4 regions of the Erwinia sp. Eh17-17 genome follow, and region 2 is predicted to be linked to each of the others. Evidence: predicted binding sites of a transcription regulator. Region 2 holds the regulator's gene; each other region holds the start of a gene.

Region 1 (8,094 bases), on a different contig from region 2:
CGTGACGGCCGCGACGGGCTGATCGAAACGCACTTCGATACGTTCTGCATCCAGCGGGGTGACGATGCAGGGAATATCTTCCTGACGGTAGCGGGTTTTCACCGTGCAGCGCAGCGGGGCGGTCAGCGTCTCGCGATCCACCCAGTGCAGCTGCTGAGCAATCAGCCCCACCGACATCAGATGCGGGTGGTCGTGGCCCTGAGCCACCACCAGCACATTGTTCAGCACGTCTTTATCCACCACGTACCAGGGCTCTTCATTACCGTCTTTGGTACCGCCGATCCCCAGCCCTTTCCGCTGACCGAGCGTGTGGTACATCAGACCCTGATGCTGACCAACGGTGTCGCCGTCAACCGAGACAATCGGGCCTGGCTGTGCAGGCAGGTAGCGGCCGAGGAACTCGGTAAATTTACGCTCTCCGATAAAGCAGATGCCGGTAGAGTCTTTTTTCTTCGCAGTAATCAGCTCCAGTTGCTCCGCAATGCGGCGCACTTCCGGTTTCTCTAATTCACCGACCGGGAACAGACTTTGTGCAATCTGCTCGTGACCGAGGGTGTAAAGGAAGTAGCTCTGATCTTTATTACCGTCCAGCCCGCGCAGCAGGCGGCTTTTCCCGTCAACATCCTGGCGGCGCACGTAGTGCCCGGTGGCAATATAGTCTGCCCCCAGGTCTTCGGCAGCAAACTCCAGGAAGGCTTTAAATTTGATCTCTTTATTACAGAGAATATCGGGGTTTGGGGTACGTCCGGCTTTGTATTCTGCCAGGAAGTGTTCGAAAACGTTGTCCCAGTATTCGGCAGCAAAATTGACCGTATGCAGAAAGATGCCGAGTTTGTCACAGACGGCCTGGGCATCGGCTAAGTCTTCGGCGGCGGTGCAATACTCTTCGCCATCGTCCTCCTCCCAGTTTTTCATAAACAGGCCTTCAACCTGATAACCCTGTTGCTGTAGCAACCAGGCGGAAACGGAGGAGTCAACGCCGCCGGACATTCCGACGATCACTTTTTTCTGGCTGTTAGAACTGTTCAACATTGCGTGTCCGACTTTAAGGAGCCGTTAAAGGCGACTCTGATAAAATTGCGCAGCATTCTATCATGCGTCGGCGACCTGCGCACTCTCGCTAAAAGGCCACTGGAAAGCGCTGAGGATCGCCAGCGGGTAGCGCTGCCCGGTCTGATAGATTTGCAGGCTTTCCGCTACCAGCGGCGAGCGCAGTTTTTTAGAGGTGATAATCTCCTGCGGCGGCAGCCACCAGCAGCGGTCGATATCGCGATCCTGTGGATAGGTTTCCAGCATTTCTGGCAGATCCAGTGCGAACAGGAAGCGCAGGAACGGGGTATTATCCGGGGCAATCCACTGGTGCAGGCGTAAAAAGGCCTGTGGGACGGCATCAATGCCGGTCTCTTCCGACAGTTCACGCACCGCCGCCTGAAGCAGGGTTTCATCGGCTTCCAGATGGCCTGCCGGCTGGTTCCAGGTGGTGCGGCCACGCACGCGTTCTTCTACCACCAGAAATTGTCCTTCAGCCTGGACTACCGTGGCCACGGTGACGTGCGGTTTGAACATAGTGTGCTCCATTCGGTTATTTCACGCAGACAACTGCGCCATAAAAGTCAGATTTCGTTACTGATATCACGCCACTCACCGGGCGCCAGCCCCTGTAACTGTAACGTACCCATGGAGAAACGGATCAGCCGCAGGGTGGGAAAACCAATATGTGCCGTCATTCGCCGGACCTGACGGTTACGCCCTTCGTACAGGGTGATTTTCAGCCAGCAGGTCGGGATCGCTTTACGTTCCCGAATGGGGGGCTGCCGCTCCCACAGCCAGTCGGGGGCGGCCACTTTTTCTACCCCGGCGGGCAGGGTGGGGCCATCTTTCAGATTTACCCCAGTACGCAGCGGTTGCAGATCGCTGTCCTGCGCATCGCCCTCTACCTGCACGTAGTAGATTTTTCCGGTACGTTTGCCAGGCTGGGTCAGCCTGGCCTGGAGGGCGCCGTCATTGGTCAGCACCATCAGACCTTCGCTGTCACGGTCCAGACGCCCGGCAGCATAGATATCAGGCTGCGGCACATAATCTTTCAGCGTGCGACGTCCGGCCTCATCGCTGAACTGAGGCAGCACATCGAAGGGTTTGTTAAACAGCACCACGCAGCGCGGGCCTTTCGCGGCAGGTCTGGTGGTTCGGCGGGCAGCAGAACGCCCAGGATGATGATTCGTCAGGGAAGATTTTCGCATGGTCTTTGCACTTAGTAACAATGAGCGCATTATACCGCAATCCTGAGATGATTGGCGCGGAGTCAATATTCAAGTAGTATTGACGCGCATCTTACAAGTCATTAACAAAAAAAAGCGCTCGAAGGAGAGGTTAATGGAAAGCAAAGTAGTTGTTCCGGCGGAAGGTCAGAAAATCACCCTGGTGCAGGGAAAACTCAACGTACCTAACAATCCAGTCATCCCGTTTATCGAAGGTGATGGCATTGGCGTTGACGTGTCTCCAGTGATGATCAAAGTTGTTGATGCCGCTGTGCAGAAAGCTTACAACGGTGAGCGTAAGATTTCCTGGATGGAAATTTACACCGGTGAGAAATCGGTAGAGCTTTACGGCCAGGATGTCTGGCTGCCAGAAGAAACGCTGGATCTGATTAAAGAATATCGCGTTGCCATCAAAGGCCCACTGACCACCCCGGTCGGCGGCGGTATTCGTTCCCTGAACGTTGCCCTGCGTCAGCAGCTTGATCTGTATATCTGCCTGCGTCCTGTTCGTTACTACACCGGCACACCAAGCCCGGTGAAACGCCCGGAAGACACCGATATGGTGATTTTCCGCGAAAACTCCGAAGATATCTATGCCGGTATCGAGTGGAAAGCGGGTACACCAGAAGCTGATAAAGTCATCAAGTTCCTGCGTGATGAGATGGGCGTGAAGAAAATTCGCTTCCCTGAGCAGTGCGGTATCGGCGTTAAGCCATGTTCAGAAGCGGGCACCCAGCGTCTGGTACGTGCAGCCATTGAGTACGCTATCACGAACGACCGTGATTCCGTCACGCTGGTTCACAAAGGCAACATCATGAAGTTCACCGAAGGTGCTTTCAAAGACTGGGGTTACCAGCTGGCGAAAGAAGAGTTCGGCGGCGAGCTGATCGATGGCGGCCCGTGGATGAAGGTGAAGAACCCGAACACGGGTAAAGAGATCGTCATTAAAGACGTGATCGCCGATGCGTTCCTGCAGCAGATCCTGCTGCGTCCGGCCGAGTATGACGTGATTGCCTGTATGAACCTGAACGGTGACTACATTTCTGACGCCCTGGCGGCGCAGGTTGGCGGTATCGGTATTGCTCCGGGTGCGAACATCGGTGACGAATGTGCCCTGTTTGAAGCCACCCACGGTACAGCACCTAAGTACGCTGGCCAGGATAAAGTGAACCCAGGTTCTATCATCCTGTCCGCAGAAATGATGCTGCGTCATATGGAGTGGTTCGAAGCCGCTGACCTGATTGTTAAAGGCATGGAAGGCGCAATCGCTGCTAAAACCGTGACCTATGACTTCGAACGTCAGATGGAAGGCGCTAAGTTGCTGAAAGCTTCAGAGTTTGGCGACGCGATGATTAAACACATGTAAGTGTGTTTGTCGGCGGGGGCCCTGTGCTCCCGCCATCATTTCAACGCTACAAAAAGTCTTCCCCGAAAATTCCCCAAAACCGTACAAAAATCCAACCGAGTTTAGACCACGACCCCGATCCAATCTTTGCCTCGATCATCATTATATTTGTCGGTCTGTTCCTTATTTTTTTGTCCTAATCAACTCTGCTAACTATCTCGTGATATCTGAAGCGCTCTATGCTGGCTGTTTACTATTAAATGGCAAATTCTCTCACGTCGCGTCAACCTGCAAAGTAAGTGGCAGTATTGCCATTACCACTAACTGCCTTTCCCTCTGTCAGCATGATATTGATTGGTTTGCGGCTGATTTTGACGGGCCAGCAAATTCTGACTATTCAGCCTTACTTATCGTACAATCGCTTCAATCTTTTTCGGCTGTTGAAAAGGAGGGGGTAAGTTCTGGCGTGGGCATTTCTAAATTTTGGAGAGTGGCATGACGACTATCGAAACCGTAAAACAGCTGGTGGGGAAAAGGGGCTACAAGGATAACCCTGTTTACCGTGAGGCTATGGTACAAATGCGGTTCGATGAGTTCACGGATGAGGACGTGGAGTTTTTCAAAACGCTCTATATCACATCAAAAGATATTTTCAGCCGTAATCAGATATTACAGGCCCTGGTCTTACAGTGTCAGAGGCATGATCTGAAGAGCTTTTTCCTCGCTGCGTTCAGGAAGGAACGCTATGTAGACATGCGATTAGTGGCCATTCGCGGTTATACGCACTATGCCACTGAAAAAGAGGTCACCCCGCTGATGTGTAAGCTTTCGGATATCATCGGAAAACTACCTGCACAGACGCGCTATCCCTATCAGGAATATGAGATGTTACGATCTGAGTTTGGTCTTCCTTACTTAGTCGAACACTATGGGTATAGCTGCTTTATCCTGGCGTCAGAACAGTTAAACACGCAGTACAATGATATGCCTGATTTGTGCAAAGGTTTTTTCACGCTGGATGCTCACGGTCTGCATATTTCTTTACTTCCTCCTGAGGAAGTAAAGGTGCGGCTGGGAGAACTGTTAAGTAAAAATCAGTAAGGACGAACTCAGACTGCCTTGATTGACACCGTCACTTCACGGCCCAGCAGGTACAACGCCTGCTCTAAAGCGTCGATCTTTGATGCATGCTCCACATCCAGAAGCCGGTCAATCTGTTGGCTGTTCATGTTGAGCTTGCGCGCCAGGTCAGCTTTACGGGTGTCGGTCTGCATCATGGCATTATGTAGCGCGGCTTTCAGGCAGGTGAGCACCGGGATATGTACCAGAATTTCCCCCGGCAGCGCTGGCGATGCCTCAGGTATGAGCAGGCGAGAGCTGATGCTGTCGCCAATGGCTGCCGTTAAGCCTTCGCTCGCCTCCAGCTCAATATCTTCCTCGTCGTAGGCGACGGAGTGCGCTGTTTTGAAGTCGCGAAAGCTGATTTCATATGTATCACTTTCTTCATCATAGGATGCTGAAGCCGGGTATTTGAACATAATGCGCCTGTTGGTTTGGGCGTGAGTGGCCCGTTAACGGAGTGTCTGAGCCAGAGGCTGTGTGCCTGTATGGGAATTTTTTATTCATCCGGCATACAGGGCGTAAACGCTAAGTGGGGCTCTCCCGGTTGCGGAGGAGCCCCATCAGGGCCATCGTCACAGCGCCCCTTCTTGTATCATAAAAACGCCTTCCTGCGGAGAGTTATACGCACTGGAACGTCAGGCGGGCAACACCGTTAACGAGCAGGTGAGTATCTATATCCATTCTCACTTCCTTCATCGCTTTATTTTTCACGCTGCAAAAGTCGGATGCATTTTTAGTCGCGGTGCCAATGGCACTTTTAATTCTGCCAGCAAAAGGCGCGGCTTCAACTTCGGTAAAGTAGTTGCCGTTATCCAGCGTTTTAACATTTGACTGATAGGTTAAGCCCAGTCCGTGAAATTGTGTTTTGTCATTCTGCACGGCACATCCGCTCAGGATAGCGCTGACGATAACCGAGGTGACAATGATTGACGTTTTCAAATGAATATATTCCTTTATATGTTTGAGGGGCCTTTATCTTACAAGAGATAATCAAACATTGATTAAACCAGTGAATGTTTACATTCATATGCCTTTTTATCGCGCTGAAAATGTGTATGTTTTAAAGGTCTGATGTCGAACAATCAGACATTGTGGCCTCAGCGTACACTTATCCCAATCGCGGCATTGACCCGAACTGCGGAATGAGTCGATCAACTAAATTCCCCGTGACTTCAGATGCTTTCCGCAATCTTACCGCAAGCCTCTTGATCGCCGCGCAGATTCAACGATACTGTACATAAATACAGTGTTATTGAGATTTCTACTATGCAGTTTATCCGACCAGTTGACAGCGCTGATGCTGTACCCCTGCCGTTGTTTATCGAACGTGTCCCCTGTGGCTTTCCCAGCCCGGCTCAGGATTATGTTGAAGATCGGCTCGACCTCAACAAGTTTGCCATTAAGCACCCCAGCGCTACCTACTTTATTAAGGTCAGCGGCGACTCGATGTGCGGGGCAGGGATTGCTGACGGCGATCTGCTGATCGTTGACCGGTCACTGACCGCCGTTCATGGTGACATTGTGGTGGCCGCCGTGGCAGGGGAGTTTACGGTTAAGGAACTGCGTACCCGACCCTCTTTACAGCTTATCCCCCATAATCGCCATTACGCCGCGATCTCCTTTTTCAGCGAGGAAGAGTTGGAAATTTTCGGAGTAGTAACCTTTACCCTCAAGGCGCATAAATAACCATGTTTGCGCTGGTGGATGTGAACAGCTTTTATACCTCCTGCGAAACGGTTTTTCGTCCTGACTTGCGGGGAAAACCCGTGGTGGTGGTATCGAATAACGATGGCTGTGTGATTTCGCGCTCTGCTGAAGCCAAAGCGCTGGGAATCAAAATGGGTGCCCCCTATTTTAAACTGAAACAGGAGCTGCAGCGCCAGCATATCCATGTCTTCAGCTCTAACTATGCGCTCTACGCCGACCTCAGCCACCGGGTGATGACGATACTGGCGGAGATATCACCGGGCATTGAAATTTACTCTATCGATGAAGCTTTTATTGACGTCAGCGGAGTCGAAAGCTGCATGGCACTGGATGTGTTTGGTCACCAGATGCGCAATCAGATCCTCAAACAAACCGGCCTGGTGGTGGGGGTGGGCATCGGGCCGACAAAAACGCTGGCAAAACTCGCCAACTATGCGGCTAAAACGTGGCGCAAAACGGAGGGCGTGGTCGATCTTTCTTCTGTCGATCGCCAGCGTAAACTTCTGGCGCTGGTGCCGGTGGAAGAGGTATGGGGCGTCGGGCGCAGGATCAGTAAGAAACTGAATCTGATGGGGGTTGAGACGGCTCTGCAGCTGGCGGAGAGTTCTCTCTGGGTTATCCGCAAACATTTTAACGTGGTGCTGGAAAGAACCGCCCGCGAGCTGCGCGGGGAGCCATGCCTTGATATGGAAGAGTTTGTGCCCACCAGGCAGCAGATAATGTGCAGCCGCTCATTCGGCCACCGGATTACCGCCTATGAAGAGATGCATCAGGCCATCTGCGCTTATGCGGAACGTGCCGCAGAAAAGCTGCGTAAGGATAAGCAGTTCTGCCGTTTTATCAGCGTTTTTCTGCGAACCAGCCCCCATGCTGAAGGGGAGGTGTTCTATGGTAATCAGGCTTCAGGCACGCTGCTTGCCCCCTCTAACGACACCAGGGACATCATTCGCGTGGCTACGGAGGCGCTTGACCGTATCTGGGTGGAGGGGCACCGCTATATGAAAGCCGGGGTGATGCTGGGTGATTTCTTTAGCAAAGGCGTGGCGCAGCTCAGCCTGTTTGACGAATGTCAGCCAAAAGCCAACAGCGAAGCGCTGATGAGCGTGCTGGATGAGCTGAATCAGTCGGGTAAGGGCAAGGTGTGGTTTGCCGGGCAGGGGATAGAAAAAAGCTGGGCGATGAAGCGGGAGATGCTTTCTCCGGCTTATACCACGCGTTACACCGACTTTCCCGTGGCGAAATAGCCTCAGCCAGCCTCGGGAGGTATCGGTCAGTGCCCGCCGCGCAGATGCATCCGCTCTTCAAACTGGTGCCATAGTGTCAGCAGAACGCCCGGCAAACAGGCGCTGATAATCACTAAAAAACCCATCAGTGGCGCGCCAGCCAGCAACAGGAAGAAAAGTAATACGCTATTCATACTGTTCCTTCGTTATCAGACCTGTCAGGGACTTTATGCTGTGCCGCCAGCAGGTTGCTTGTTTTGATCGCGATCACACTTTGTGATTCTGGCTCGTTTTGCAACAAAAATAGAGCAATAAAAAGAGATGAAAGCAGGGCGTCAGCGTTCCCACCGTGCTGAAAAATGAGCGGCACTAAAAAATAGACAAAATTTACTGCTGTGCCTCACGCGTACGCAAAAAACACTATAACTTAATAAAAACG
Region 2 (8,094 bases):
TATCACGCTAACAGTTGAACGTTTAACACCTGTTTTTTTCAGCGATAAACGCGCAGAGCCCTTTGCAAAAGGTAGACATGAACCTTAAGCACTGCAAATAAGATTAACCCGACTGAATAAAAAAAGGATGGACCTGATGGCGCGATGTGAAACATTAAAATTTTCTAACCTTCAGCGCTTAACACCAATACCAGAAGAAACTGGAGTTGACCCGCCACACCGCAGCAGCGGAGTCGGTCAGACGGCAAACTCGGCGTTTGCAGGCAGACGTGATAAAATAACATTCTGAAATAGCCTGAGGGGGAACAATGAAGATTACCAGTGCAGAAAAAATCCTGTCGCAGGCGGAAGTTATCTGTCAGCAACGCAGCGTGCGCCTGACGCCACAGCGCCTTGAGGTCCTGCGCCTGATGAGCGAGCAAAACGGGGCGATTAGCGCCTACGATCTGCTGGATTTACTGCGTGTTTCAGAACCTCAGGCAAAGCCCCCTACCATCTACCGGGCGCTCGACTTTCTGCTGGAGCAGGGGTTTATTCACCGCGTGGAGTCCACCAACAGCTATGTGGTTTGCCATCACTTTGAAGAGCCGTCGCACACTTCAGCCATGCTGATCTGTGACCGCTGCGGTTCAGTAACCGAGCAGCATGCCGATGGCGTGGAAGATATTTTACAATCGCTGGCCCTGAATTCAGGCTTTACCCTCGGCCACAGCGTGATAGAAGCACATGGATTTTGTCAGCAGTGCGGAGAAATTGAAGCCTGCACCCGTCAGGATGCGTGCCAGCACTATCACAGCGTGCAGAGTAAAAAACGCGGGCGTTGATAAGAAAGATAGCGAAGGGGGGAGGTACAAAAGGGGTTGGCACTGTCCTTGTGCCGGGTAGGAGCCTGGTTTAACTCTTCGCTGGCTTACCAGCGATGATCGTTACGTGTTTCCCAGTCTTTCAGCTCTTTTTCGGCCTGGTCTTTCTGGTAGCCGTAGCGCTCCTGGATTTTCCCGACCAGCTGATCGCGTTTACCTTCAACGACAGTCAGGTCGTCATCGGTCAGCTTGCCCCATTGCTCTTTCACTTTACCTTTAAACTGTTTCCAGTTACCGCCGGCTTCGTCTTTATTCATGATGTGATTCCTCTACCTTGGGTTAAAACAGCTTTAACAGCCCGGGATACGGCCTGTTTGCCAGATAATTATCTTGTCAATTGCCTGACACAGAGATAATTGTAGTAGAGAAATAGCGTTCCAGCCGTAAACACCCTGCCGCACTGCCTGAAAACCGTAAAAAGATGTTTTAATTCATAATGATACATAAAAATCGGGTTACGTAAGTAAATGTTTCACTGAGCAAACCAGGTTCCGTTACGCCAGTGCCGCCGCCAGATCGCCCACAGCGTCACTCCACGCAGCACCAGGAACAGCGTAATCGCCAGCCACAGCCCATGGTTACCCAGCCAGGGAACGCTGCACAGCGTGAGCCCAAAGCCGAGTGCTGCAATAGCCATGCTGTTACGCATTTCACTGGCGCGGGTGGCACCAATGAACATCCCATCCAGTAAGTAACAGCCGACGCCTGCCAGCGGCATCAGCACCTGCCAGCCTAAATACTGATCGGCAAGCTGGCGCAGCGGCGCAAGGGAAGTCAACAGCGCGACAATCTGTGCGCCCCACAGGGCATAGAGCAGTGAAAAACCCAGCGCCACCGCCAGCGCCTGTCGACAGGCGGCATGCCAGACGCTGAGAAGCTGCTGGCTGTTGCGCGCCCCGTAGGCTTCGCCAGAGCAGGCTTCGACCGCATAGGCAAAGCCGTCCAGCGCATAGGCGGTAAAGGTAAGAAACATCAGCAGCACGGCATTGACCGCCACAATATCGTTGCCCAGCCGCGCACCAAAAATGGTCAGTGATGCGAAACAGATTTGCAGCAACAGTGAACGCAGCATGATATCGCGGTTGAGGCGCAGCAGGCGCCCGAGGTCTCCGCGCCAGGCTCCGAGCATCAGCCGGAGTGACAGACCGCGCAGCACCATGACCCGCCACACCAGCAGCAGGCCGACAATCAGGCTGACATACTCAGCGATGGCAGTAGCCGCCGCAGCCCCCTGTACGCCCCACTTCAGGCCAATCACGAACCACAGATCGAGCAGGATGTTCACCAGGTTGCCGACCACCAGCAGGATCACCGGGGCCCGGGCGTACTGCACGCCGAGCAGCCAGCCCAGCAGTACCAGATTTGCCAGCGTCGCCGGCGCACTGAGCCAGCGTACCTGCATAAACAGCGCGGCCTGGTGCAGGACATCATCGCTTCCGCCCGTTACGCTCAGTGCCAGATGAGTGAGCGGCTGTTTAAACAGAATAAACAGCAGTCCTGCGCATAGCGCCAGCAGCAGCGGCTGCATCAGCCCACGGGCCAGTGCCTGCCGGTCATTGGCACCAAAAGCCTGCGCCGTCAGCCCGGTTGTGCTCATACGTAAAAACAGCAGCAGCATAAACAGGAAGCTGGTGATGGTAGTGCCAATGGCGACGCCGCCCAGATAAGTCGGGCTGTCGAGATGGCCGATAACAGCAGTATCCACCAGGCCGAGAAGCGGCACGGTGATATTAGACAGGATCATGGGCAGCGCCAGCCGCCAGAGGTTTTTATCCGCAGAGGTAAGCAGTTTCATCACAGTCCATCATGGTTAAAACCAACAACGGATATTAATACGCGCCGCAGGTGCGGCGCGCATAATTTAGCGGGGAGTAACGTTTACAGCCAGTTGCCGTTTCGTATCACGCCGACGGCAAGACCTTCGATGGTCAGCGTCTGCTGACGCAGGTCAACGATGATAGGTTTGAAATCCGGGTTTTCCGGCAGCAGTTGCACCGTGTTACCCTGCCTTTTCAGGCGTTTTACCGTCACTTCGTCGTCAATGCGCGCCACTACGACCTGGCCGTTGCGCACCTCTTCCGTTTTGTGTACCGCTAACAGGTCACCGTCCATAATGCCGATATCTTTCATCGACATGCCGCTAACGCGCAGCAGGAAATCGGCACCCGGTTTAAACAGGTCAGGGTCAACCTTATAGTGGCCTTCGATATGCTGCTCTGCCAGCAGGGGTTCACCCGCTGCGACCCGACCAATCAATGGAAGACCTTCTTCTTCTTCCATCATCAAACGGATACCGCGAGACGCGCCGGAGACGATCTCAATCACGCCTTTACGCGCTAAGGCCTTCAGGTGTTCTTCAGCCGCATTCGGGGAACGGAAACCAAGCTGCGTGGCGATCTCTGCGCGCGTCGGTGGCATACCAGTTTGATTAATATGGTCGCGAATCAGGTCGTAAACCTGCTGCTGCCTTGCCGTTAGTGCTTTCATCCCGCCCCCTGGTTGTTTATACAGTCGACTGTGAGTATATACAGGTATTTAGACATTGAAAACCTAAACTTGGGCGAAATGCCGTTTGTCGCGATTTTTGGAAAATTCATCGCAAATGTGGCACTAACAGCATGATCCAGACAAAAATTGCCAGCAAGATAGTTAACAGCACGGCGGCGGAGGCCATATCTTTTGCCCGTCCGGCCAGAGGGTGAATTTCACTGCCGATGCGGTCAACCACCGCTTCGACGGCGCTGTTTAATATTTCTACAATAATAATCATCACCACCGAGCCAATTAACAGCACCCGCGTAATGGCATCGACGTCCAGCCAGCAGGCCACGGCTATGGCAATAATTACAGCAACCGCTTCCTGGCGGAAAGCCGCTTCATGCTGCCACGCGGCGCGAAGGCCTTGCCACGAGTATCCGGCAGCTTTTACGATTCGAGTCAGTCCGGTGACATTATTTGCCATAATCAGGGAACCCTTTGAGAAGTTTAACGTCAATGAGTGGAACTACAGGTTTTTCAACACCACAGATTCTGTTGGCGCTTTCTGGTATGCTTGCGGCGCTTTGCTAACAAGAGGCTTCATGTTGTCTATGTCAGGTTGGCGTAAATTATATTATAACTTATTGAATCTACCAGTTAAATTTCTGGTAAAAAGTAAGGCAATCCCGTCTGAACCGGTTGCCGAACTCGGGCTTGATACGTCGCGCCCTATTATGTATGTGCTGCCTTATGATTCAAAGGCCGATCTCCTCGCGCTTCGTGAGCAGTGCCGCAAAGAAGACCTTCCCGATCCTCTGGAACCGCTGGAGATCGACGGTACGGTATTGCCACGTCATGTGTTTATCCATGATGGCCCGCGCGTGTTTCCCTATTTTGTCCCGAACGTGCAGTCGGTCAAACTGTTCCACGAATATCTGGACCTGCACCGTAATCATCCTGAACTGGATGTGCAGATGGTCCCGGTCTCGGTGATGTTTGGCCGTGCGCCCGGTCGCGAGGTTCAGGGTGACGAACAGCCGCACCTGCGGATGCTCAACGGCATCCAGAAGTTCTTTGCGGTGATCTGGCTGGGTCGTGACAGCTTTGTGCGCTTCTCTCCGATGGTCTCACTGCGCCATATGGCCACGGAGCACGGTACGGATAAGATTATTGCGCAGAAGCTGGCCCGCGTGGCGCGTATGCACTTTGCCCGTCAACGTCTGGCGGCTGTCGGCCCTCGTCTGCCGGTCCGTCAGGATCTGTTCAATAAACTGTTACAGTCCAAAGCGATCGCCAAAGCGGTCGATGATGAAGCGCGCAGCAAGAAAATCTCCATTGAAAAAGCCCAGCAGAATGCCGTTGAGCTGATGGAAGAGATCGCCGCCGACTTCTCCTACGAAGCGATTCGTCTTACCGACCGCATCATGGGCTGGACCTGGAGCAAATTGTACCAGGGGATCAACGTCAACGGCGGTGAACGCGTGCGCCAGCTGGCACAGGACGGTCATGAAATCGTCTATGTTCCCTGCCATCGCAGCCATATGGACTATCTGCTGCTCTCCTATGTGCTGTATCACCAGGGGCTGGTGCCGCCGCATATTGCTGCCGGTATCAATCTGAACTTCTGGCCGGCCGGCCCGATTTTCCGCCGCCTGGGGGCGTTCTTTATCCGCCGCACGTTTAAGGGCAATAAACTCTACTCCACGGTGTTCCGTGAATACCTCGGCGAGCTGTTCACCCGGGGCTATTCCGTTGAGTACTTCGTGGAAGGGGGCCGTTCCCGTACCGGTCGCCTGCTCGACCCGAAAACCGGCACCCTGTCGATGACGATTCAGGCCATGCTGCGCGGCGGCAACCGCCCGATTACTCTGGTGCCGATTTACATCGGATACGAGCACGTGATGGAAGTGGGAACTTACGCCAAAGAGCTGCGCGGCGCGACCAAAGAGAAAGAGGGCTTTATGTCGATGGTGCGGGGCCTGCGTAAGCTGCGCAACCTCGGCCAGGGCTATGTCAACTTTGGGGAACCTCTGCCGCTGGTCGCCTATCTGAATCAGCAGGTGCCAGAATGGCGCGAAGCCATCGACCCGATCGAAGCTCAGCGCCCGGCGTGGTTAACGCCGGCAGTCAACGACATCGCCCAGAAAGTGATGGTGCGCATCAACAACGCAGGGGCGGCCAATGCCATGAACCTGTGTGTCACCGCGCTGCTGGCCTCGCGCCAGCGTTCGATGACGCGTGAGCAGCTGACCGAACAGCTCGACTGTTACGTGCAGCTGCTGCGTAACGTGCCTTACTCCCCTGACTCGACCGTACCGGATATGACCCCGGAAGCGCTGCTGGAACATGCGCTCAGCATGAACAAGTTTGAGCTGGAGCAGGACAGCATCGGTGAGATCGTCGTACTGCCGCGCGAGCAGGCCGTGCTGATGACCTATTATCGCAACAACATTCACCATATGCTGGTGATGCCGTCGCTGATTGCCGCCATTCTGATGCAGCACCGTGAGCTGAGCCGCGCCGAACTGCTGCGCCAGGTTACCGTCATCTACCCGATGCTGAAAAGCGAACTGTTCCTGCGCTGGAGCACGGATGAACTCGGGCAGGTGCTGGACTTACTGGTCGCGGAAATGGCGCGTCAGGGCCTGCTGGTTGCTGAAGAGAGCTGCCTGCGTCTGAGCGCGGGTCGTTTCCGCTCCCTGCAGCTGCTGGCTGCTGGCGTTCGGGAAACGCTGCAACGTTACTCCATTACCTTCTCTATCCTCAGCGCTAAGCCGACGATTAACCGCGGTACGCTGGAAAAAGAGAGTCGCACCATGGCACAGCGCCTGTCGGTTCTTCATGGCATTAATGCGCCAGAGTTCTTCGACAAGGCGGTGTTTACCTCGCTGGTGTTAACGCTGCGTGATGAAGGCTATATCAGCGACTCTGGTGATGCACAGGTCGAGCGAACGCAGCAGGTTTATCAACTGCTGGCCGACCTGATAACCCAGGACGTGAGAATGACAATCGAGAGTGCTGTAGAGCACGACTGACAGGATTGCGGCGGGTATGTCTGAAGGGCCGACCATTTTTGGTCGGCCCTTTTTAGTAACCGCATCCACACCGGTTATTTTGCATCGTGTAGGGTTCAAGCCTGAGAACGAGCATGCCCGTCCCCTGCCCGCTATAACCAGATGCCCAGAATCACGCCCACAAACAGCGTGAATCCTACCCAGTTATTATTCAGGAATGCCTTAAAGCACAGCTCACGCTGCCGCCGGGCGATCAGCTTCTGCTGATGCACAAAGAAAATACCCGCCACCAGGACTGACCAGTAAAATACCCCGTTAAGCTGCAACCGCCAGCCCACCAGCGCCATCAGACACAGCGTCGCCAGCTGCAGCAGACCGACGATCAGCTTGTCAAAGCGGCCAAACAGGATGGCGGTTGATTTGACGCCAATCTTCAGGTCATCATCGCGGTCGACCATCGCATACAGCGTGTCATAGGCCACCGTCCAGCAGATGTTCGCGAGAAACAGCAGCCAGCAGGTTAAGGGCACGCTTTCACTGACGGCAGCCCAGCCCATCGGAATTGACCAGCCAAACGCCGCGCCCAGCACCACCTGCGGCAGATGAGTATGGCGCTTCATAAACGGATACATCCACGCCAGCGCAAGGCCCCCCAAAGACAGCCAGATGGTCATCTTGTTCATGGTCAGCACCAGCGCGAAGGAGACCAGCACCAGGCCGGCGAACAGCAGCTTCGCTTCGCGCGTGGTCACCGCACCGCTGGGCAACGGGCGCTCACGGGTACGCTTCACGTGGCCGTCGATTTTACGGTCGGCAAAATCGTTGACCACGCAGCCTGCCGCCCGCATAAAGAATACGCCCAGCACAAACACCAGCAGCACGTTCAGCGGCGGCATTTGCATCCCGGCCAGCCACAGCGCCCAGAGTGTTGGCCACAGCAGCAGCAGGGAACCAATCGGTTTATCAATACGCATCAGTCGGCTAAAAGCCGAGAGCTTACTCATTGGCAACGTTCTCTGCATGCTACTTTGCCTCCAGGCTGGCGTAGAGCGGGGAAGCCGGTAAAAACAGTTCGGTCAGTAACAGCGGTTTCCCCGACAGCCGCAGGCGCGAACGCCTTCCCCACAGTTCGGCGCTGTGGCCAACATCAATGAAGTCACGCGTCAGGGTTGAGGAGGCAAACAGGTAGCGGCCCAGCGGCACCGTGCCCAGCTGTTGCAGCTTCTGCTCCGGGCCGTTCAGGGTGGATTCCGGCACCAGTGTTCGCGCCACCAGCCAGGGCACCCCGTCACCGCAAAGTTCGATTTCCCGCAGCCAGTAGCGCGGTTCCATCGGTAACAGTGCGATATCCTCTGCCGCTTCCTGCGCGCTGATAAATCCTTCGCGCAGCAGGTTAACCGTCACCTGCTGGCAGTGACGTTCAAAGCGACGGGTCATGGAATCGACTTCCATCAGCCAGTCCAGCAGGGGGGCGGTTAACAGGGGGGATGAATCCGGCAGCCAGTTGATCGCGCGCAATTGCGACAGCGCGTTCTCAGCCATAACACTTCTCCGCAAAATCTTCGATGCGTCAGTGTAACGCAGACGCTGGCGGCAAACCTATCAAAGCAGGGCATTTAGCCACGAAATTGTGGCTGATTTTCCGGTTATTCGCGCTTCAGACGGTTGCTGTTGGCCAGCCACAGCGTAACGACCAGGATCAGAATAGCGATCGCATAGGCCAGGGTATCAAACGGGTT
Region 3 (8,094 bases), on a different contig from region 2:
CCACCTACGATAAAGAGCACAAGCTGGTTGAGAAGTACGTGGTGGAAGGCAAAGGGCTGGGCGGAGGGGGCGGCGGTGAGTATCCCTTACAGGATGGCTTTGGCTGGACCAACGGCGTCACCCTGAAACTGATGGACCTTTACTGCCCGAAAGGCGTGACCTGTAATAACGTCGGAGATATCAGCGCAGCAAAACCGGCAAAGTAGTCTGACCCGGATTTAGCGCAAAAAAAGGGAGGCTGAGCCTCCCTTTTTTATACATCTGGCGCTAACTGCGGACTTTACGGTAGATCCACAGCACCACAATGGCACCAATTACCGCAACAACAAAGCTGCCGAAGTTAAATCCGTCGACCCTGCCAAAGCCAAAGAAGGTGCTGATCCAGCCACCTACAACGGCACCGACCACACCCAAAACAACCGTGATAATGAAACCACCGCCGTCTTTACCTGGCATAATCCACTTGGCGATAATACCGGCGATCAGACCAAAAATGATCCATGAAAGAATACCCATTGATAACTCCTTAATCTCTTCTGATGTTGTGCAGTGCCTGATAAATCGCACTAAGTATAGGCGAGGTTTCTAAGTCTGTGATTTAAATCCAAACTTTCTTCTGTTTTTTTTTAGTCAATCGCTATCAAGCCCGCGTCAGGAATGCCGATAAACGTTACAGGGTCGCTAACGCGCATGATTTGCTATTCGCCTGGAGCCGGATGTGAAAGAGGACGACAAAGAACAATATCTGAAACGTGGGCCGCTGGCGGTTCTTGGAGTACTGCGCGATTTGCAGGAAAATCAAACCCCCATCATGGTGACACACGGGCGCGGTCAGTTCATCACACGACTGCTGCACGCTGACAAAGAGAGTATGGTGTTCGATTTCGGCAGCAATGATTACGATAACCAGCTGGCGAAGGACGCTCACGACCTGCACATCAGCGCTGAAACGCGCGGAGCCAAAGTTGAGTTAGCCCTGTCCTCTCTTCGTCTTTCGGAATATGAAGGACTGCCGGCTTTCTCCGCCGATCTCCCTGAGCTGCTGTGGATGATCCAGCGCCGGGAGTTTTTCCGCGTCATGGCTCCACTGAATCCCGTATTTTATTGCTATATCACCTGGCCTGATGGTTCGGGTGAAAGCCGCATGCGCCTGCAGGATCTGTCGCTGGGTGGGATTGGCGTGCTGTCTGACAGCGTACTGCCGGAGACGCTGAAAGACGGTGACAGCATTAAACAGCTGCGCGTCGAAATGGAGGAATATGGCCGTTTTGAAGTCGATGTGCAGCTGATCGCCATTGGTAAACGCAGCGTGGTGGGCAACAAAAACGAGACCATTGTTAATCCGCGTCTCAGTTTCCGTTTTCTGTCCCTGAATGCCAGTCAGGAACGCGCGCTACAACAGGTGATTTTCTCGCTGGAGCGGCTGGCCCGTGATAAAGCCAACCGTTTCCAGTGATCATCAGATAGTGCGATAGGCGGTTGTGACCTTCCACAGGTAACGCGGCGCCTGGGCTGCCGGATGTTTATTCTGCACATGCTGATAAAAGGCTTCTGGCGTCATGGCGTTGATCATCGCAATCGCCCGGTCACGGTCGCGTGAGAAGGTGCGCAGCAGCGCTCCGGCGCCGTTAGCGTAAGAAACGATGGTCGCATAGCGCAGGGTTTTCGGATCGCGGATCCCCGCCAGCTGCTGCTCCTGAAGGATACGCAGATAGGCCGTACCAATATCAATATTCTTCACCGGATCGCGCAGTTCAGACTTGCTGGGCTGCCCGCGCAGCCCCTTTGAACGATAAACTTCCCGCCCGGCCGTTGAGGCCTTAATCTGCATCAGGCCGATGGCGTTTGACCGGCTGACTGCGCCAGGGTTGCCACCCGACTCCACGGCAATAATCGCTTCAACCAGTCGTTGATCCACACCGTTGCGCTGAGCGGCCTGCTCGGTCATCATCGACCACGCGCTGGCCACCTGTGAAGGCGGAGCCTGGATCAACGGGGTGTCAGGCTGACGAACAATTTTTCTCTGGGGTTCACTGGCACAGCCAGCCAGCAATAATGCGGCGATCATCGCCGCGGTTTTCACGCTTTTTCTCACGCTTTTATTATCCTCTGAGCCTTAGCTTCACACCTATCATACGGGTTGCCAGTCATTAGAAAATTACCGTAACTCTTAAATTGTGCTGTGCTTTGATGACTTTACGCCCGCTATTCGTCATCATCGAATTTATTGGACAGCGTTGGATTGAAAATAATTCACTCCCGGCGCACAAAAAAACATCAAAGTGGGCATTATGGCGACAACTCCCCGACATATTCACCTGGTGGCACCTTCTGGCTACTGCCACAATCCTGCGGCAGCGGCGCGCGGCGTCGCCCGTTTGCAGGCTGACGGCCACCGGGTAGAGAACAGCGGCATTATTGCGCGGCGCGAGCAGCGTTTTGCCGGTAGCGACAGCCAGCGGCTGGCCGATATCAACGACCTGACACAGCTTAATCCGTTACCGGACATCATTCTGGCCGTACGCGGTGGCTATGGTGCCACGCGTCTGCTGCCGTTTATCGACTACCCGGCATTGCGTTCACGCCTGGCCGATGCCCCAACAGCGCTGTGCGGCCACAGTGATTTCACGGCGATTCAGCTGGCACTGCTGACGCAAAGCGGCGTGAAAAGCTTCAGCGCGCCGATGCTGGCAGGCAATTTTGGCGCTGAGGTTTTGTCTGAATTTACCGTTGAACACTTCTGGCGCGCGCTAACTTCGCCTAAATTAACTCTTAACTGGACGACAGTCTCACAACAGGTTCAGGCATCCGGCACCGTATGGGGCGGTAACCTGGCAATGATTACCTCACTGATTGGTACCCCCTGGATGCCCGACATTCGCGGCGGTATTTTGGTGATCGAGGATGTTAATGAACACCCTTTCCGCATTGAACGGATGCTGTTACAGCTGCATCAGTGCGGTATTCTCGCCCGCCAGAGTGCCATTGTCACCGGCAGCTTTAGCGGAACGACTTCGACTGACTATGACAACGGCTACGACTTCAGCAGCGTCTGGAACCTGATACGCGATATGACCGGTCTCCCGGTTGTGACTGACCTGCAGTTTGGCCACAGTGCCGATACCGTCACCCTGCCCCTGGGCGCCCGGGGTTTACTGACGGTAGAAGATACCGCCGCTTCGCTCCAGATTTCAGGATATCCAGTGCTGCGCTGATCGTTGGGAGCGCAGGTATGAAACAGTTGTATGAAGACCTCTGGGTTTCCACTCCAGAGTTTCCCGCCAGTGAAGACGAACCCGTCCTGATGATGCACGGCTTTTTATTGCAGCATCTGCGTGGAAACATGCTGATTTCCAGGGTTGAAAACCCGGAGGACCACCAGACGATCGCCGAATGTGGCGGGATGATCCGCCATTATCTTACCCACTGGCATGAAGCCGGTCCGGCCACACGCCTGTTGCAGCAGCGGTTTAATTCCGCGCTCTATTGCCATGCACGGGCGTTAGGCCAGGTCAGCCATTTTGCAGAAGCCGACGACACCTTCAATAGCGCTGAAGTCCACTGTGGCAGTTTTCATGTCGTCCCGACGCCCGGTCATACTCCCGGCAGTACCAGCTACCTGTACGCCTCTCCATATGGCAAAACCTACTTGTTTGTCGGTGACACTGTCACGTTGTCTCACGGCCGCTGGGTGACCGTGCTGGTTGAAGAGAGCAATGAAAATGCGCTACGTCAGACGCTGGAATTTTATCGCGCGCTGCGTCCTGACGTGGTGCTGATGGGAACCACCATCGGGCATCTGGCCTGGCAGGAAGTGGACGTGCGCCAGTGGCTGGCGCTGCTGGATGAGGCGGAAAATAATGTGCTGGACCTGCGCCAGTCTGTCGGGCAGACCGGCATCCATTAGTTACACCTGCGGTCTGGTGACGGCCATGATGAACAACATCGGCCGTTCCCGCTCTTCCGCCAGCGCTGGCTGCTGTGCAATCTGCTGCGGCGTTGGCCCCCACTCGTTCAGCGCCGTTATGATGAACCCGGCGTCAATAAGCTGAGTCACCCAGCTCCCCAGCGTGCGGTGGTGTTTGATTACCCCATCGGCAAACCAGTTCGTTACGCGCTCGCCTTCACGCTGGTAATCACTGAGCGGCCAGTTTTTTTGCTGTTGCGCATCAATTTTCCAGCCCGGATGGCGCGGCGCGGTATAGATCGGATGTTCAGCCGTAAAGATAAACTGCCCACCCGGCTTCAGCGCCGCGAACACATTACGCAACAGCGCCGGAAGAGCCTCAACATAGTGCAGCGCCAGCGCGCTCCAGGCGAGATCGTACTGCTGAAGGGGAAGTTGTAGCGTTTCCAGATCGGCACGCTGCCAGTCAATCGCCGGGTCATCCCCCAGCGAGACGGCTTTCGCCAGCATCTTTTCAGAAACATCCAGCGCCAGCACTGACGCAGCGCCCTGCTGACAGGCATAGCGGCTGAACCAGCCATAGCCGCACCCGAGGTCAACAATATTGCGGTTCTTCAGTACAGGCAGCAACGCCTGCACGGCGGGCCACTCCGGCGCGCCTTCAAGTCCCTGCGTCGAACGGTTTAATGTGGCATACCCGGCGAAAAAGGCCGGATTGTCATAAATATTTTGTGCCATAGATGGTTCCCTTTATCCGTTACGTCTGTGTCATCGACACAGACGGCGTTATTTTAGCCACAAGGGCGATAAAGAGAAACAGTTTCACTGCGGGGCGATAAGCGGAACGATTAGTTTTTTAGCCGGGACATGCCCTTAACCTCATCCAGATTGACTGCCTGAGTTCGTCCGGTCGCATCGGTGTAGACCAGCATCCGGCTAGCTTTATCCAGATGGGGTTTTCCCTCCACAACGACCGTGCTGCCATCGCGCATATGCATAATATGGTCACTGCTACAGCTGGCCAGCAACCCGACCATCAACAGCAACAAACAGCCTGCAATTCCTTTGTTCATAGGATTCTCCTTGTTAAGCCGTTTTCTATTTTAGTCCCACACCCGACCCGGTTTTGCTGTTTGCTGCCTTTCTTTGCATTCGAAGGGAAATAGTATTTGAACCCGGCAGAAGATACCTGTATTTTTATCCAGCAAAAATTGCACAAGGAGCCAAAATGTTTGTTGAACTCATTTATGACAAGCGCAACGTCGCCGGTCTGCCTAACGCCGAGCAGCTGATCCTCAGCGAACTGGAAAAACGCGTTCAGCGGGTTTTTCCTGACGCCCAGGTCAAAGTGAAGCCCATGCAGGCAAACGGGGTGAAAAGCGACGCCAGCAAAAGTGATAAATCTACGCTGCTGCGCATCATTGAAGAGATGTTCGATGAAGCAGACCAGTGGATGGTATCTGAAGAATTTTGATGTATAAGTCGTGCGGTCAGCCAAAAAAATTGAACCTGGTGCACAATGAAGGGGTATTTCATTTGCATTTATTAAAAATCACCCTATCATTTCTGGTAATCGATTTCCTTGGTGTTGGCCCGCATTAAAGCTCTTCGCGGGCTTTTTTTACCTGAGACATCAATCATTATCATCTGTTTTCCTGCCCTGTGACGCCCGCACTAAAGTTTTCCCGCCGACTGCCGAAAAATTAACCATCACAATAAGAGAGCAATTTCCGGGACAACCATGGCCACAATTTATATTCCGTCACTGATGGGATTACTCAGCGATGCCGAGCGGCAGAAAGGGGAAAACCTGACGCGCGAGGAGGTAGAAGCGCTGCGCGATTCGGTTATCTGCGTCACGATACCCGACCGCATTGCCTGCGCGCTCGACCCGTCACAGAACTTCAGCGATATCGACCCGGACAACTGCTGGGAAGAGTGGTCGCGCTTTCGCCATCACAGCGATGTGGCCAGGCCGTAAGCGCTGAGAGAGCGAACCACATCAACGTCGTTTTTGTGCCGCCAGTTCTTCCGTCAACAAATCACAGACTTTTGCCGCAAAGGCTGAACTGTCACGCAGCATCTGGGTGGCTTCCTCAAGCGTTTGCGGCGGCATCTGCCCCACAATCCGCCAGCCAAGGGCAATGTTTTTTGCTTCTTCCAGACGTTCAAATGAGTGTTCACCCGTCACAGTCTCAGACACGATCTTCTCCTGATTTAACTTTTGGACCTATTTTACGTAGCGTGGTGGCAACATCACAACCCCACGAGGGGATTTAAATGTTTGTACGACGGTTTTTCAGGCATTTAAACGCTAAAACAGGTTTTACCCCGGTTAATTGAGATTAACGTCAGCTTAAAAGTCACGCAAGCCTTTCCAGGTGCTGAGGGTTTATCATGCATATTCAGCTATTCTCCCGTGAAAACACTCCTATTCAGACAAGTGATAGCAATAACTCAAAAACCGCCCGGTTAAGGGCGGTTACTCTCTTTTAAGTTCGCTAGCTGTAGTACGGCAGTTTGCGATCGATACCATTAATATTGAGCGTGACATAGCCTACCGGTACTGAGCTGACGGGGGCTGACGCCACGCTGGTTGCCACGCTCGCCACGCCGTTTTCATTTGCTCCGAAGCCTGCCAGCCCGTTATGTAAACTGAGACGGGCATTCGGCGTCACCGTGCCAATTTCCGTTGCATCTGTGGTTTCACTCAGGTCCGGCGTAAATAAGGAACATTCCCCGGACTCAAAACGGGTCGGGCCGGTTGAGCGTAAATTGAACATCGTGTCGCCGCTGCCGGCCTTCAGTTTGACCCACACCTCGACGATATTTTCATAACTTCGTTTGTACTTCACATCCAGTACCGCAGGCTGCCCGCGGTGGAACATGTCTCCCCACACTGCCGTGGCGCAACGCTGGAAGTTCAGCCAGGTCATCCCGCTGGAAACGGCCTGCGTTGGGTTACCCGCCACACCCGAAGGATTCGCGGTGGACATCTTGCCAAGCAGCTCGATGGTCCACTGCTGGTTGACCCTGGGGAAAACGAACTTCCCCACTTTGAACCATTTATCAATGTCGCTGGTATTCGTCAGCCTGTAGCCGCTGTACCAGCCGGCTTTCATCGAACCGGTCATCACCGTGCCGTAGTTTTCATCCCGACGCCAGCCGCTTTCATAACCGGACAGCCAGCGCCCGGCGGCATTGTCGAGACTAACCTTCGCACCTGCCTGCAGGTTGAGCTGGCGCATCAGCACGCGGCTGTTATTCATGTACAGCGGATTGCCGCAGTCCTCTACGCTCAGAGCATCCACGATCCACTGCCCGTTGGTCAGGTCGCCGGGGAAACGGGTATGTTCAATCCAGACGTTGCGGATAATACCCTGGCTCATTCTCGGCATCATCAGCGTGGCATCGCCGTAGCCACTCTGGAAATTAGCGTTGCTCAGCTCCACCGCCGTCGAGTGGTCCCAGACGCCACGGGGAGAGTCAGACCAGCCAATGTCAAAAACGCGGGCGTAGGTGTTCTGTGAATAGATCTGGTCAAAGCGGCTATCGAGCGTATCCAGTAATTTCACCGCCGTACCTCCGTTATTCTGTACGCGAAAACAGCGAATATTGACGAACTGTCCCTCAATGGTGATGTTCTCAAAGAATGGCTGCACGTTAGACAGCATCTCTGGCGTCATCGCGCCGATATTTATCGTGGTATCTGCGCTCGCCTGACCGTTCCAGCTAATACCGCGAATAACTGTGCGGCGCGCATTCACTTTTAACACCGGGATCAGTGACTTATCAGAAACGATAACCGTACGCGGCATGACGCCGTAAGGGCTGTCATCCCCGTAAAGAGCAAAACAGGGGATTTCGCTGGCAGTAAGATCAACAGGATTGATCAGGAATTTACCCGCCGGGAAGCGGACGCCAATATTTTTTGCACTGCTGTCGTAGGTCTGTGACCAGCGAAACATGCGCAGGAACGCATCGCTGTCGTCGGTCACTCCGTCGCCACGCGCGCCAAAGTGATACAGGTTCACCTGCTCTGTATCATTGATGATACGTTTCCAGAAAAAACCAGAGCCTTTAGCCACACTGCCCCCGTCATCAATTAGCGGCGTGGTGCCAGGGAAGCCGACAAAATCGCCGCCTCCGTGAAAGCTGGAGTCTTTATCGTAGTAACGTTTAAGCAT
Region 4 (8,094 bases), on a different contig from region 2:
GTGCGTGAAAAAACCGTACGCGGCCAGTACACCTCTGGTTTTGTTCAGGGCAAAAAAGTGCCCGGCTACCTGGAAGAAGAGGGAGCCAATAAATCCAGCAGCACTGAAACCTTCGTTTCTATCCGCGTGGATATCGATGACTGGCGCTGGGCGGGTGTACCGTTCTACCTGCGCACCGGTAAACGCCTGCCGACCAAATGTTCCGAAGTGGTGGTCTATTTCAAAAACCCGGCGCTGAACCTGTTCAAGGACACCTGGCAGGAGCTGCCGCAGAACAAACTGACGATCCGTTTGCAGCCGGATGAAGGCGTGGATATCCAGATCCTGAATAAAGTGCCAGGGCTGGATCACAAGCACAACCTGCAAACCACCAAGCTGGACCTGAGTTTCTCGGAAACGTTCAACCAGTCGCATCTGGCTGATGCCTACGAGCGTCTGCTGCTGGAAACCATGCGCGGTATCCAGGCGCTGTTCGTCCGCCGTGACGAAGTGGAAGAGGCCTGGAAATGGGTCGATTCTATTATGGATGCATGGTCATCAGATAAAGAAGCACCTAAGCCTTATCAGGCGGGCACCTGGGGACCGGTCGCTTCCGTGGCGATGATCACCCGTGATGGCCGCTCATGGAATGAATTCGAGTAGATTCAGGCTTACCGATCAAACCCGCTACGGCGGGTTTTTTTATCAGCAAAATACAACTTCATAAAAATTGAACCTGCATTTTAAAAAAACCAGCCTGACATAGACGCTCGCCGTGCTTCTCCTGTATGGTAGATGGCGCAATCTTATTCCTGACGCAACGGGCGTCACTTTTGCCTGCTACGTCTCTCAGGATGTAAGGCAGGCCTGACAGGAGAAAGTCGTTGATGAGTAACTGGAAAACAAGCGCTGAACAGATTCTGACCACCGGCCCGGTCGTCCCGGTGATTGTGGTCAATAAGCTTGAGCATGCGGTGCCCATGGCAAAAGCGCTGGTGGCCGGTGGAGTGCGCGTGCTGGAAGTCACGCTGCGTACTCCCTGTGCGATGGATGCACTGAGAGCGATGGTCAGAGAAGTTCCGGAAGCGATTGTCGGTGCAGGTACGGTGCTTAACCCGCAGCAGCTTAAAGAAGTGACCGATGCCGGGGCACAGTTTATCATCAGCCCTGGGCTGACCGAGCCCCTGCTCAGAGCCGCCGTCGAGGGTTCTGTTCCGCTGATCCCCGGCATCAGTACCGTCTCTGAACTGATGACCGGTCTTGATTACGGTCTGCGTGAGTTTAAATTCTTCCCGGCGGAAGCCAACGGCGGGGTGAAAGCCCTGCAGGCTATTGGCGGACCTTTCCCTCAGGTGCGTTTTTGCCCGACGGGGGGCATATCGCCCGCTAACTACCGTGACTATCTGGCGCTGAAAAGCGTGTTGTGTATTGGCGGATCGTGGCTGGTGCCGGCAGACGCACTGGAAGCGGGGGACTACGATCGTATCACCCGCCTGGCGCAGGAAGCCGTCGCAGGGGCACGCTGATATTGAGGGGCGGTGCAAAGCCGCCCCATGGCCGGTTAACCGCTGACGTTTACGCTGGCAGCGGCATGAATGGCGCGCTGTACCGCATCGTCAATATCGCTGCCGGTTGCAAGCGCCACGCCCAGGCGGCGCTTGCCCTGAATCTCTGGCTTACCGAACAGGCGCAGCTGTAACCCCGCACCCAGTGCGGCAGAGAGATTGGCAAACTGCACGTTGCTGCTGTCCAACTCTGGCAGGATCACCGCCGAAGCAGCCGGGCCGTACTGACGGATACCGCCAACCGGCAGGCCGAGAAAAGCCCGAACGTGCAGGGCAAACTCTGACAGGTCCTGAGAGATCAGCGTCACCATCCCGGTGTCGTGCGGGCGCGGTGAGACTTCGCTAAACACCACGTCATCACCACAGACAAACAGCTCAACGCCAAACAGACCCCGGCCACCCAGCGCGTTCACCACGTCGCGCGCAATCTCCTGCGCACTCTGCAGGGCGAGATCGCTCATCTGCTGTGGCTGCCACGATTCACGATAGTCGCCGTCTTCCTGACGATGGCCAATCGGCGCACAGAAGTGGATACCGTCCACCGCACTGATGGTCAGCAGGGTGATTTCGAAATCGAACTTCACCACACCTTCAACGATCACCCGACCGGCACCTGCACGGCCACCCTGTTGGGCATATTCCCACGCCGCGTCCAGCTGTGCGGCTTCACGAATAAAGCTCTGCCCTTTGCCGGAAGAGCTCATGACCGGTTTGACGATGCAGGGAAAGCCGATCTCATCCGCAGCGGTGAGGAAGGCTTCGTGGCTGTCGGCAAAGCGATAGGTAGAGGTGGGCAGCGCCAGTTCTTCTGCGGCCAGACGGCGGATACCTTCGCGGTTCATGGTCAGTTTCGCCGCGCGCGCGGTGGGAACCACGTGCTGGCCCTGCTTCTCCAGTTCGATCAGCATATCGGTGGCGATAGCTTCAATTTCCGGCACGACAAAATCCGGTTTTTCCAGCGCCACCACGGCAGCCAGGGCAGCACCATCCAGCATATTGATCACATGGCTGCGGTGGGCAACGTGCATCGCGGGGGCATCGGCGTAGCGATCCACGGCAATTACTTCCACACCAAGACGCTGGCATTCCAGCGCCACTTCTTTGCCCAGTTCACCTGAACCTAACAGCATTACACGGGTTGCATTAGGGCGCAGCGCAGTTCCAAGAGTTGTCATAATCTCTACCTGAATGGAGTGAAAAAATCGGGCGCAGTATAAACGAAAACGTTTGCGCGATCATCCCGCAGTTTATTCTTGAGTCAAAAAAGCAGCGCTGATATACTGTATAAAAATACAGTTAAAAAGGAACGAAATCATGGCTGTTGAAATCAAATACGTTGTCGTCAGAAAAGGTGAGGAAAAGATGACATTTGCCAGCAAAAAAGAAGCGGATGCTTACGACAAAATGCTCGACCTGGCAGAGGTTTTTGCTGACTGGCTGATCGCCAGCCCGCTGGAAGTGGAAGAGCAGCAGGGTGAAGCGCTGGGGATGTTTATGGCGGAAAATAAAGAGGCTCTGCAGCAGATCCTGCGCAGCGGCAAGCTGCCGGAAGAGAACACCCCCGCTGATGACAGCGAAGAGAATGTCGAAGGCAAACTGCGCGCAGTTAAATCCGCCTGATCTTATTCACTGTTTTGGCTGGCCATGAATTCCTGGCCAGCCTTTCAGTCATCATTTATTCAGCACACCGCGTAGCGACGCCATTGCTGCCTCTGCCGTTGCGAACGGATCGGCAGCGTGGCGTTGATCGTTAAACACCTCCATCCCCAGCGGTCCCTGATATCCGATCTGTGCTAAATGCTGTAGCAACGCCCGCAGTGGATAGTGGCCCTCGCCCGGTAACAGGCGGTGATGACGGGCGGTTTCGACCAGATGCTGTGCATCCGGCTGACAGTCCAGGTCTGACAGCTGCACCAGAAAAATCTTCTCTGCGGGAATGCCTTCCAGGTCAGCCAGCGTTCTCCGGCGCACAAAGATATGAAACGCATCCACTACCAGCCCAAGATTGGGCGCGTCGATCTGCTGAATACGCTGCCACGCTGCTGCGGTGTGGCTGACATGGGTACTCCAGGCCATGGCCTCATACGCGATGCGCAGATTATGCCCGGCCGCCTGTTCAGTCAGCCAGCGTAAATCGTCGTCGATACGCGCTTCACAGCATTGCGCATCGGTAGAGGCCGGTACCAGCAGGGTAGAGGCCCCAAGGCGCTGTGCGGTTTTCATCATGTCTAACGCTTCACGCCGCTTATCCCCGCGCCGGGCGTCCGGCGCGCCATCAAAGTCCAGCAATACCTGATAATCCGTCAGCCCCAGCGACAGCTGCCGGCACAGCTCTGCCAGCGCGGCGGCGTCGCCACCGGCGTTGCTCACATCCTGTTGCCACAGCTCCACCTGGTTAAATCCCGCCGCCGCTGCGGCGCGCAGCTTCTCTTCACTGCTGCCGCCGAGCAGGACAGTATTGATAAACAGGGGGTTTGATAAAAATGTCATTCGTCGCGTTCCTCTTCTGCGGTATTGCCTTTTCAGGGTAGATCTCTCGCTGTGTTCCGACAAACTCTCTGCGGCTGAGCGGATAAGCTCTGTACAATCGGCTGTCCAGGGCGCTGAAATTTTACAGCCTTTGCACCATTTGACGTTTCCTGACGCGGGCTGCTCTATTGTGGTGTTTTCTGGCAAACAAGGGTCGACTATGAGCAACTGGCTGCAACAGATTCAGACGGTATTAGGTAAGGCGGGTAAATCCTCTGCTGGCGGAGAAGGGCTGAGTAAGATGCTGGCGCCCGGCGCGCTGGGTGGCCTGGCAGGGTTGCTGATTGCCAGCAAATCTTCGCGCAACCTGCTGATGAAATACGGAAAGAATGCGGTCATCATCGGCGGCGGTGCCGCAGCAGGCGCTTTGCTGTGGAATAAATACAAACAGCGCGTCAGCGAAACCCATCAGGACCAGCCACAGTTTGGTCAGCAGAGTTCATCGGTCGATCGCCGCGCTGAGCGCCTGATTGAAGCGCTGGTGTTTGCCGCCAAAAGTGACGGTCATATCGATAGCGATGAGCGAAAAGCGATTGATGAACATCTCCGTCAGTCTGGCCTGGGAACACAGGGTGAGCAGCTGGTGCAGCGTGCTATCGACTCCCCTCTGGATCCGCAGAAACTGGCGGCTGACGTCAGGAACGAAGAAGAAGCGCTTGAGGTCTATTTCCTCAGTAACCTGGTGATCGATGTCGATCACTTTATGGAGCGCAGCTACCTGCAGGCGCTGGGCGATGCGCTGAAAATCCCTGTTGATGTGCGTCAGTCAATCGAAAGTGATATTCGTGCTGAGAAACAGAAGCTTCCTGCCTGATCCCCCTGCGGGCGACAGCCGTCGCCCGCAAAAATATCCCCCTGAAAAATTGTTACCGGTTAATGATAACCGCTTGTGAATCAGTCAGGTTGCTGCCAACCTTACTGACAGACCCAGCAACTGCGAAGAGACTATGACACCTCCTGAAGCGAAAAAAATTCCCCACGCGATGACGCTGCACGGCGATACGCGTATCGATAACTACTACTGGCTGCGCGATGATGAGCGTACAGCGCCAGAGGTGCTGGCTTATCTGCGCGCGGAAAACGACTACTGCCAGCAGCAGCTGGCGCCACAAAAGGCCCTGCAGGCGGAGCTGTTACAGGAACTTATTGAGCGCATTCCGGCGCGGGACCATTCGGTGCCGTATGTAAAAAAAGGGTATCGCTATCAGAGCCGCTATGAAGAGGGCAATGAGTACACGATTTACGCCCGTCAGCCTGCCGATACGGCTACCCCGGAGCGCTGGGATACGCTGCTGGACGGTAATCAGCGTGCCGCTGGCAGTGAGTTTTATACCCTCGGCGGCGTGGCCATCAGCCCCGATAATCAGATGATGGCGGTGGCCGAAGATTTCCTGTCACGCCGGGTTTACGGCATTCGTTTCTGCGACCTTGAGAGCGGCGAATGGTATCCGGAAGTGCTGGAAGGCGTGGCCTCTGCGATGGCGTGGGCCAGTGATGCAAAAACGCTTTATTACGTGCTGAAAGATAAACAGACGCTGCTGCCTTACCAGGTATGGCGACATACGCTCGGCACGCCTCAGCAGCAGGACCAGCTGGTTTATGAAGAGCTGGATGACACCTTCTACGTCAGCGTCTATAAGACCACGTCGGAAGAGTATGTCGCCATTGCCCTGGGAAGCAGCACCACCAGCGAGATCCTGCTGCTGGATGCCGCGCAGCCCGATGCGCAGCCGCAGCTGTTCCGCGCGCGCCGTAAAGACCACGAATACAGCGTCGATCACTACCAGGGCCATTTCTACGTTCGCTCCAACCGCGAGGGCATCAATTTCGGGCTGTACCGCACTGAGACGGCCGATGAGCAGCAGTGGCAGGCGCTCATCGCACCGCGAGCCGATATCGTACTGGAGGGCTATACGCTGTTCCGTGACTGGCTGGTGGTGGAGGAACGTCAGCAGGGGCTGACCCGTCTGCGTCAGATCAACTGGCAGAGCGGGGAAAGCAGCAGTATCGCCTTTGACGATCCCGCCTACGTCACCTGGATTGGTCACAATCCCACCCCGGAGAGCAGCAAAGTCCGCTACGGCTATTCGTCAATGACCACGCCGGACACGCTGTTTGAGCTGGATCTGGATACCGGTGAACGCGAGGTGCTCAAGCAGACCGAGGTGAAGGGGTTTGATGCTGCCTGCTATCGCAGCGAGCGCCACTGGGTCACCATGCGTGACGGTGTGAACGTGCCGGTTTCCCTGGTTTACCGCAAAGACCGCTATCAGCCGGGAACGAATCCGCTGCTGGTGTATGGTTACGGCTCCTACGGCAGCAGCATGGATGCTGATTTCAGCGCCAGCCGCCTGAGCCTGCTGGACCGTGGGTTTGTCTTTGCCCTGACCCATATTCGCGGCGGCGGCGAGATGGGCCAGCAGTGGTACGACGACGGCCGCCTGCTGAATAAGATGAATACCTTCCATGACTTCATCGATATTACCGATGCGCTGATCGAGAAAAAGTATGGTGACCCGGAAAAACTGTATGCCATGGGCGGCAGTGCCGGCGGGCTGCTGATGGGGGCGGTGATAAACATGGTGCCGGAACGCTTCCACGGCGTGGTCGCGCAGGTGCCGTTCGTTGATGTGGTTACGACCATGCTGGATGAATCTATCCCGCTGACTACCGGCGAGTATGATGAATGGGGTAATCCGGCGGATGAACAGTATTATCACTACATCCGGCAGTACAGCCCGTATGACAACGTGACGGCGCAGGCGTATCCGCATCTGCTGATCACCACCGGGCTGCACGACTCCCAGGTGCAGTACTGGGAACCGGCAAAATGGGTGGCAAAACTGCGTGAGCTGAAGACCGATGACCATCTGCTGCTGTTGCACACCGATATGGACTCCGGCCACGGCGGAAAGTCAGGGCGCTTCAAAGCCTATGAAGACGTTGCGCTGGAGTATGCGTTTCTTATCGGGCTGGACAGCGGCCTGCTGAAGACGCCCGCTTAATCCGTTGCGCTCAGCGCCCGCTCCATCGCACTGCGCAGGTCGGGCTTCAGGTCCGGGATATTTTTTAGCATCCACTTTAAATATCCCGGATCTTTCTTCGCCACATCATCCACTTTCTGCCCGCGATACTTGCCAAAAGGGAAGGTATTGAACGAGCCCTGTACCTGCATACGGCGGATCATCTCCTGGGGATCCCAGCCGCTGTAGGACATAATCCGAATCAGCAGTGCGGCGGTGACATAGCAGTCATACAGCGCCCGGTGCGCGTGCAGGTCAGCAGGCGGGGTAACCTCCAGCTGCAGGGATTCACGCAGCGCCTGATTGCTGTATTTCAGCCCCGGCCACAGGCGGCGGGAAAGCGCCATGGTACAGATCCACTCACCGTGCATCTCCGGCAGCATGCGGCGGTCAAAGCTGGCATTGTGCGCCACGTAATACGGGCTGCCGTGATAGCGTCCGATGGCCTGTTCAATTGTGGGTTTTCCGCGCACCATCGCTTCGGTAATTTTGTGGACAGCCATAGCATGCGGGCTGATAGGGCGATCGGGTGAAATCAGATCGCTCATGGGATTGACGATCTGTCCGTTAATCACATCCACTGAGGCGACTTCGACAATACCGCCCTGCAGGCCGCAGGTTTCCGTGTCTATCACGCGTAACATAACTTCTCCCGTTTACAGAACTGGCGGGCAGGGTAACGAATGCGTCTCTCCTTGCCAATGATTACCGTTACGCTGCGCAACAATCAGCTGTTCACCTTCACCACCGCGTACGATCTGGCGGCCGTTTTGATCCCAGAAGGCGCTTTTCCCGGCACACTGGTATCCCCCGGTGGGCCAGGCGTGGTTCGCCATGATAATCGCCATCTGATAATCCCGCGACCAGCGGGCAAGATAGCCACAGTCGGTCTCGTAACCCTGCTCAGAGACCAGCACGCTGGTGGCATACAGATCGGCACCGCGCCGCGATGCGTCACGCGCATAGGCCTCCACGCTGATATCAGCGCAGATAGCCAG

The links. Region 2 encodes LexA, which represses DNA repair genes until DNA is damaged. Its sites were predicted from a motif close to TNCTGTATGTACATACAGNA; they were not measured.
Region 1: a site for LexA is predicted at 5,955-5,974, ahead of umuD (translesion error-prone DNA polymerase V autoproteolytic subunit). Genes of this name have one in related genera too.
Region 3: a site for LexA is predicted at 5,095-5,114, ahead of ABEH87_RS05570 (DinI-like family protein). Genes of this name have one in related genera too.
Region 4: a site for LexA is predicted at 2,823-2,842, ahead of ABEH87_RS02625 (YebG family protein). Genes of this name have one in related genera too.

Annotation. Positions count from the first base shown of each region.
Region 1 covers NZ_JBDFQT010000002.1:56,482-64,575, reverse strand. Annotated here, with positions in the region: gene mnmA (tRNA 2-thiouridine(34) synthase MnmA) at 1-1,032, opposite strand, end outside; gene ABEH87_RS05645 (NUDIX hydrolase) at 1,093-1,566, opposite strand; gene rluE (23S rRNA pseudouridine(2457) synthase RluE) at 1,614-2,270, opposite strand; gene icd (NADP-dependent isocitrate dehydrogenase) at 2,374-3,624, shown strand; gene ABEH87_RS05630 (hypothetical protein) at 4,099-4,704, shown strand; gene ABEH87_RS05625 (hypothetical protein) at 4,713-5,141, opposite strand; gene ABEH87_RS05620 (hypothetical protein) at 5,344-5,664, opposite strand; gene umuD (translesion error-prone DNA polymerase V autoproteolytic subunit) at 5,992-6,411, shown strand; gene umuC (translesion error-prone DNA polymerase V subunit UmuC) at 6,414-7,676, shown strand; gene ABEH87_RS05605 (hypothetical protein) at 7,703-7,849, opposite strand.
Region 2 covers NZ_JBDFQT010000014.1:35,411-43,504, reverse strand. Annotated here, with positions in the region: gene zur (zinc uptake transcriptional repressor Zur) at 315-824, shown strand; gene ABEH87_RS20980 (CsbD family protein) at 911-1,120, opposite strand; gene dinF (MATE family efflux transporter DinF) at 1,336-2,658, opposite strand; gene lexA (transcriptional repressor LexA) at 2,742-3,350, opposite strand; gene ABEH87_RS20965 (diacylglycerol kinase) at 3,457-3,825, opposite strand; gene plsB (glycerol-3-phosphate 1-O-acyltransferase PlsB) at 3,953-6,376, shown strand; gene ubiA (4-hydroxybenzoate octaprenyltransferase) at 6,508-7,377, opposite strand; gene ubiC (chorismate lyase) at 7,379-7,897, opposite strand; gene psiE (phosphate-starvation-inducible protein PsiE) at 8,002-8,094, opposite strand, start outside.
Region 3 covers NZ_JBDFQT010000002.1:46,857-54,950, forward strand. Annotated here, with positions in the region: gene treA (alpha,alpha-trehalase TreA) at 1-206, shown strand, start outside; gene ABEH87_RS05535 (GlsB/YeaQ/YmgE family stress response membrane protein) at 268-516, opposite strand; gene ABEH87_RS05540 (flagellar regulator YcgR PilZN domain-containing protein) at 719-1,456, shown strand; gene emtA (membrane-bound lytic murein transglycosylase EmtA) at 1,460-2,095, opposite strand; gene ldcA (muramoyltetrapeptide carboxypeptidase) at 2,292-3,215, shown strand; gene ABEH87_RS05555 (MBL fold metallo-hydrolase) at 3,233-3,907, shown strand; gene ABEH87_RS05560 (class I SAM-dependent methyltransferase) at 3,908-4,645, opposite strand; gene ABEH87_RS05565 (YgdI/YgdR family lipoprotein) at 4,756-4,980, opposite strand; gene ABEH87_RS05570 (DinI-like family protein) at 5,136-5,381, shown strand; gene ABEH87_RS05575 (hypothetical protein) at 5,649-5,888, shown strand; gene ABEH87_RS05580 (hypothetical protein) at 5,910-6,110, opposite strand; gene ABEH87_RS05585 (glycosyl hydrolase family 28-related protein) at 6,409-8,094, opposite strand, start outside.
Region 4 covers NZ_JBDFQT010000001.1:600,198-608,291, forward strand. Annotated here, with positions in the region: gene zwf (glucose-6-phosphate dehydrogenase) at 1-642, shown strand, start outside; gene ABEH87_RS02615 (bifunctional 4-hydroxy-2-oxoglutarate aldolase/2-dehydro-3-deoxy-phosphogluconate aldolase) at 867-1,505, shown strand; gene purT (formate-dependent phosphoribosylglycinamide formyltransferase) at 1,541-2,719, opposite strand; gene ABEH87_RS02625 (YebG family protein) at 2,859-3,164, shown strand; gene ABEH87_RS02630 (sugar phosphate isomerase/epimerase family protein) at 3,216-4,034, opposite strand; gene ABEH87_RS02635 (DUF533 domain-containing protein) at 4,234-4,887, shown strand; gene ABEH87_RS02640 (prolyl oligopeptidase family serine peptidase) at 5,021-7,078, shown strand; gene exoX (exodeoxyribonuclease X) at 7,075-7,740, opposite strand; gene ABEH87_RS02650 (carbon-nitrogen hydrolase family protein) at 7,753-8,094, opposite strand, start outside.